Polyangium spumosum: one gene and its partner. The protein of the gene in region 1 interacts with the protein of each later gene in a pairwise test. Links are inferred from orthologs where the notes say so. Each region holds a gene or a part of one and is shown in the gene's direction. Other genes may lie near its edges.

The links. Proteins that work in one complex are often made in the same cells at the same time.
Region 2: the proteins of murG (region 1) and GF068_RS09315 interact in binary tests that used the Escherichia coli proteins (3 or more experiments, as listed by UniProt). The link is inferred for Polyangium spumosum from one-to-one orthologs.

What each region holds. Positions count from the first base shown.
Region 1 is NZ_WJIE01000009.1:339,525-342,593, forward strand. What follows is about bases 71-3,069. They hold murG (undecaprenyldiphospho-muramoylpentapeptide beta-N-acetylglucosaminyltransferase), read left to right. Parts: upstream 71-1,007; coding sequence 1,008-2,132; downstream 2,133-3,069. Other genes in these bases: ftsW (putative lipid II flippase FtsW), read left to right, coding at 71-1,011; murC (UDP-N-acetylmuramate--L-alanine ligase), read left to right, coding at 2,132-3,069. Also shown: more of ftsW, read left to right, coding at 1-70. UniProt on the Escherichia coli protein: Cell wall formation. Catalyzes the transfer of a GlcNAc subunit on undecaprenyl-pyrophosphoryl-MurNAc-pentapeptide (lipid intermediate I) to form undecaprenyl-pyrophosphoryl-MurNAc-(pentapeptide)GlcNAc (lipid intermediate II).
Region 2 is NZ_WJIE01000002.1:825,235-828,214, reverse strand. What follows is about bases 19-2,928. They hold GF068_RS09315 (TrmH family RNA methyltransferase), read left to right. Parts: upstream 19-1,004; coding sequence 1,005-1,853; downstream 1,854-2,928. Other genes in these bases: GF068_RS09310 (AAA family ATPase), read right to left, coding at 1,857-2,928; GF068_RS09320 (hypothetical protein), read right to left, coding at 431-868; GF068_RS09325 (hypothetical protein), read right to left, coding at 19-382. In the rest of the region: more of GF068_RS09325, read right to left, coding at 1-18; more of GF068_RS09310, read right to left, coding at 2,929-2,980.

The sequences.
Region 1 (3,069 bases):
CTCGTGAGCCGCTTCGACTACCGCAAGATCAAGCCCTTCACGTACCCGATCCTCGTCGCGGTCACGATCATGCTGGGCCTGACGATCATCGGCCTCGGCCACAAGGCGGGCAACGCCTACCGCTGGATCGCGATCGGCCCCGTGCACATCCAGCCGGCGGAGACGGCCAAGCTCGGCATCGTCCTCTGGCTCGCGTATTCGCTCTCGAAGAAGGCCGACAAGATCAAGAGCTTCTCCGTCGGCTTCTTGCCGCACCTGATCGTCGTCGGCGTCTTGATCATGCTGCTCCTGAAGCAGCCCGACTTCGGCAGCGCCGTCGTGCTCCTGTTCCTCACGTTCACGCTGCTCTTCGTGGCGGGCGCGCGCCTGCCGTACATCGCGGCCTTCACGGCGCTGCTCGGCATGGGCGCCGCCGCGCTCGTCGCGTTCAGCGACTACCGCTACCGGCGCTACCTGGCGTTCATCGACATGGACAACCACCGCCAGGACCTCGCCTATCAGCCCTTCCAGTCCGTCATGAGCTTCGGCTCGGGCGGCTTCTCGGGGCTCGGCCTCGGCAAGGGCCTGCAGGTGCTCTACCTGCCCGAGGCGCACACGGACTTCATCAGCGCGATCATCGGCGAGGAGCTCGGCTTCCTCGGCATCCTCGGCCTCGTCAGCGCCTACCTCGTCATCGTCGCGCGCGGCGTGAAGATCGCCCTCGAGGCGCACGACGACTACGGCAGCTTCATGGCCTTCGGCATCGCCACGCTCTTCGGCGTGCAGGCGCTCGTCAACCTCGCCGTCGCCATGGCCATCCTGCCCACGAAGGGCCTCACGCTCCCGTTCATGAGCTACGGCGGCTCCTCGCTGCTCGTGAACGCGGCCGGCGCGGGCATCCTGCTCAGCATCAGCCGCCCGCGGACGAACGAGGTCCCGGAGGACAAACCCGCGCCCGTGCGGACGAGCGAGGGCGCGCCGAGCGCGTCGGTCCTCGTCGCGACGGAAGCGCAGGAAGGGGCGAGCGCGTGACGACCCTCCTCCTCGCAGGCGGCGGCACGGGCGGACACGTCTTCCCGATGCTCGCGGTGGGCGAAGCGATCCGCGCCTCCGATCCTTCTGCGCGTGTCGTCTACGTCGGCACCGCCCGCGGCCTCGAAGCGCGCGTCGTGCCCGAGCAGGGCGGCGAGCTCGAGCTGCTCGACATCCTGCCCCTGCGCGGCGCTGGTTTGTCCGGCTTCCTGAAGGGCGCGCAGCACGCCATGGCCTCGATCCCCGCGTCGCGGGAGCTCGTCCGCCGCCTCGCCCCTTCGGCCGTCCTCTCCGTCGGCGGCTACGCGGGTGGCCCCGTCTGCCTCGCCGCGCGCACGCTCGGCGTCGCCGTCACCGTGCTCGAGCCGAACAGCGTGATGGGCCTGTCGAACCGCCTGCTCGCGCCCTTCGCCGTCCGCGCGTACACCACGTTCCCCGAGGTCGATCGTTTCTTCCGCCCGAGCATCGTGCGCCGCCTCGGCGTGCCCCTCCGCAAGGCCTTCGCGCCCGCGTCGTACGAGGCCCAGGAGGACAAACTCTCGATCCTCGTCCTCGGCGGCAGCCAGGGCGCCAAGGCCCTGAACGAGACCGTCCCGCGCGCGATCGCCAAGCTCGGAGGCCAGGTCCCCGGCCTGCGCGTCACGCACCAGACCGGCCGCGAGCGCGAGGCCGAGGCGCGCTCGCTCTACGAGTCGCTCGGTTTGTCCGCGGCGGCCGAGGTCGTCCCCTTCATCGACGACATGGCCCGCGCGCTCGCCTCGGCCGACCTCGTCATCGCTCGCGCCGGCGCCTCCACGCTCGCCGAGCTCTGCGCCGTCGGCCGCCCCGCGATCCTCGTCCCGTATCCCTTCGCGGCCGACGATCACCAGCTCAAGAACGCGCGCTCGCTCGAGAAGCGCGGCGCGGCCGTGGCGCTGCCGCAGGCCGATGCCACGGTCGATCGCGTGGCGGACGAGATCCTCCGGCTCGCACGTTCGTCAGAGCGCCGCGCCTCGATGGCGCGCGCCGCGGCCGAGATCGGCGCGCCCGACGCGGCGAAGGCCGTGGCCTCGGATCTGCTCGAGCTCGCGCGTGTGCGGGAATCGAAACGCCGGGAGAAGGCCCGGGGAAAGACGACATGATGTTCCGCGGGCGCGTCCGGCACATCCACTTCGTGGGCATCGGCGGCGTGGGCATGAGTGGCCTCGCGGAGATCCTCCGCTCGCTCGAGTTCGACGTCTCCGGCTCCGACGTGAAGAGCGGCGGGACCACGCAGCGCCTCGCCTCGCTCGGCGTGCGCATCGACATCGGCCACCGCGCCGAGAACGTGCGCGGCGTCGACGTCGTCGTGTACTCGAGCGCCATCCGCCCGGAGAACCCCGAGCTCGTCGAGGCCCGCGCGCTCGGCATCCCCGTCATCGGCCGCGCCGAGATGCTGGCCGAGCTGATGCGCGTGAAGTACGGCGTCGCCATCGCGGGTTCACACGGGAAAACCACGACGACCTCCCTCGTCGCCACGGTCCTCCGCCACGCGGGCCTCGACCCCACCGTCGTCGTCGGCGGCAAGATGGCCGCGCTCGGCTCGAACGCGCGCCTCGGCGCCGGCGACCTGCTCGTGGCCGAGGCCGACGAGAGCGACGGCTCCTTCTTGCGCCTGACGCCCACGATCGCCGTCGTCACGAACATCGACCCCGAGCACCTCGATCACTACGGCACGCACGAGAAGATCAAGGACGCCTTCGTCGAGTTCGCCGCGCGTGTGCCGTTCTACGGCCTCGCCGTGCTCTGCCTCGATCACCCCCACGTGCAGGACATCTTGCCGCGTATCCCGCGCCGCCACGTCACGTACGGCGTCTCGCCGCACGCCGACTACTGCGCGCGTGGCATCCAGTTCCGTGGCCTCGAGACGAGCTTCAACGCCTACAGGCGCGGCCAGCCCCTCGGCGGCTTCACCGTGAGGATGCCCGGCGCGCACAACGTGCTGAACTGCCTCGCCACGATCGCCGTCGCCGACGAGCTCGAGGTCCCGCTCGACGTCACCAAGCAAGCCCTCGCCACGTTCGGCGGCGTCGCGCGTCG
Region 2 (2,980 bases), on another replicon or contig:
CCACCTCCGTGGACACGAACTCGAAGTGGAACTCGAAGAGCGACGGCGCGACGAGCCGGCCGGCGCGGTACACGGTCATGATCACCGCGCGCGTCGAGAAGTTCGCGCCGAAGACGAGCACGCTGCGGAACGGATAAGGTTTGTCCGCTCGCGTCCACGCCGCGCGCGACCCGGCCTCGATGAATACGAGCTCGCTCGCGTCGAACACCACGTGATAGGGGCCGACGCGCTCCCCGATCTCGGCGTAGATGGCGCGGATCCGCATGGCTTCGGCCGCGGACGTGGGACCACGGAGGGTGAGGAACACGAGGTCCGGCCGCTCCCACCGGACCAGATGACGGCCTATCTCCCAGCTCGGCGTCGGCGCATCCAACGGATCCATGTCGGCAACGTTACCAGGAACGTGCGATGCGCACAACAGGTTCGACGATCATGCGGTAGGGCGTACCACGCTGCCGTGCAGGGACTCGAGCCGAGCGCGCGCCGCGGCCTCGGTCGGGAAGAAGTCCACGTCCCAGCGGAAGGCCGCGGGGGCGATGAACCGCCCGGCGCGGTGTGTCGTGAGCACGAGCGTGCGGATCGCGAAGCTCGCCTGATAAACGAACGCGCGCCGAAATGGATACGGCCGCTCCGCGCGTGTCCAGGCCCGACGCGCGGTCACCTCGAACGATCCGAGCTCGCCCAGCCCGACGAGCAGATCGTAGGGGCCCGACAGGTCGCCAATCTCGAAGAGGAGCTTCTGCACCTCCGCGATGTATTCGGCCTTGTTGGGCCCGTGTATGACGAGGTGGACGAGGTCGGGGCGCTCCAGGCGGACCGAGGTCCTGCCCACTTCCCAGCTCGGCGTCGGCGTATCAAAAGGATGCAAGGGACACGCACGATACCAGCCCCGCAGGGCGCGCACAATGCTGGTATGACCACCGATTCGCGTGTGAGCCTCCGCGCGTCGAATGGCCCGGGCTTCCCGCGCGAGCGCGTCGTGTGATAGGTGTTTGCCCCCGTTCATGAAGCACAAGCCTCTGCCGCCGGCCCCGGACGCCCAGGCCCCCGAGATCGTCTACGGCCTGCGCGCCGGCCTCGCCGTCTTTGCGCGCCGCCCGGACGACATCCTCCGCATCTCGTACGGGCGCGAGGCGCGCCGCGAGATCGAGGCGCTCGCCCGCTGGGCCGCGGCGCGCCGGATGCCTTGCCTGGAGGTCCGGGACGACGAGCTCGAGCGGATCGCCCACTCGAAGAACCACGAGGGGCTCTGCCTCCACACGAAGCGGCGGGCGTGGCTCGGGACGAACGAGCTCGCGGACATGCTGGTCCGGACCCGCGGCGCGAGTATTGCGCTCGAGCGGGTGCGCAACCCCTACAACATCGGCGCGATCGTGCGGAGCGCGGCGTTTTTTGGCCTCGACGCCGCGCTGCTCGGCGCGCCGGCCCCGCACCCGGGCCTGCCGCCCGACGCCGTCCGCGTGGCCGAGGGGGGCGCCGAAGAGCTCGCCTTCGCCCGCACGACGGACCTGCCCGACACCCTCGCGCGGCTGCGGGCCCGCGGCATCTCGATCGTCGGCGCCGAGAGTGACGCGGCGGCGAACGCGTTTGGTTTCTCGTTCCAGCGCCCCGTCGTGCTGGTGATGGGGCACGAGCGCGAGGGCTTGTCGGAGCGAGCCAAGGCGCAATGTGACGCGCTCGTGGTGATCCCGGCGGCGGGGCCAGGGACGGTCGGGTCGCTGAACGTGTCGATCGCGGCGAGTATCCTCCTCGCCGAGGTTGTCCGAGACAACTTGCTGAAACAGAGCGTGGCTCCCGTGCAGGCAACGCCCCCCGCGAGCCCGCCCCGAACCCGTGCGCCGCGTCGGCGCTGAGGATCAGCGGGGCCGGCGCGCCTTGCCGAGCGCATAACGAACGCCGTGCTGCAGCGTCGCGAGGGTCACGATCCCCCCGAGGTCGCCGCCCGTCTCCACGATCCGCCGCGCCACGTCCGGCCGCATCCCCGTGAGCACGGCCTCCGTGCCGAGCAGCCCGAGCGCCCGCGCCGCCCGGAGGAGCGCGTCCGTCACCGAGGCGTCGACCATCTTCACGCCGGTGATATCGAGGATCACCATTTCCGCCTGCGTGGCGTGGACGCCCTCGAGCGCGATCTCGAGCACCTGCGAGGCGCGGCGCTCGTCGACGATCCCCACGAGTGGCATCACCATGACCCGATCCGTGAGGGGGATCAGCGGCGTCTGCACGCGGATGAGCTCCTCCTCCAGCGCCGCGCGCGCCTGCTCCGAGAGCTTCCTCTCCACGAGCTCGGCCTCGAGCCGCGCGTGGGCGTCGAGCAGCGCGACCTGGGCCTGCTCGCGCTCCGCGAGCTCCTGCGCGAGGCGCTCGTTGGCGTCGCCGATCGCCTGGGTCTGTCGCCGGATCTCCTCGACGAGCAGCGCATTCTCCACGGCGACGGCGGCCTGCGCCGAGAGGAACTCGGCGAACGCGACCCGCGCCGCGCCGAATACGTGCGCCGCCGCGGCATTCTCCAGATAAACGACACCGGCGAGCTCGGCCTTGTGTTTCATGCCGAGGCAAAGCACGCTCCGGGGCCTCCGCGCCGCGAGGAACGGGTCTCGGCCGAACCGCTCGTCCGCCGCCGCGTCGCCGAGCACCACCGGCTCGCCCGTCCTCTCGACGAGCTGCACCACGGTGGCGGGCACGTCCCCGGCTTCGAGCAGGGGCGCGTCGAGCCCGACCTCGACCCGATCGGGATCCACCGTCCTCTTCGCCGCGACGCGTAACGCGCCGCCTCGCTTCAGCATCAGCACCGCGCGCCGAGCGCCCGTGCTCGCCACGACCACGCGCAGCACCCCCTCGAGCACGCGGTCGAGCTCGATCTGGCTCGTGAGCGCCTGGGCCGCCTCGAGCAACGCGCCGAGGTCGATCTGCGCCGCCGAGGTCGACGCCGTCGTGGTCACCGTGCGTATCGTGCCCCCGAGGCCATGCTCCTCCGGCGCGC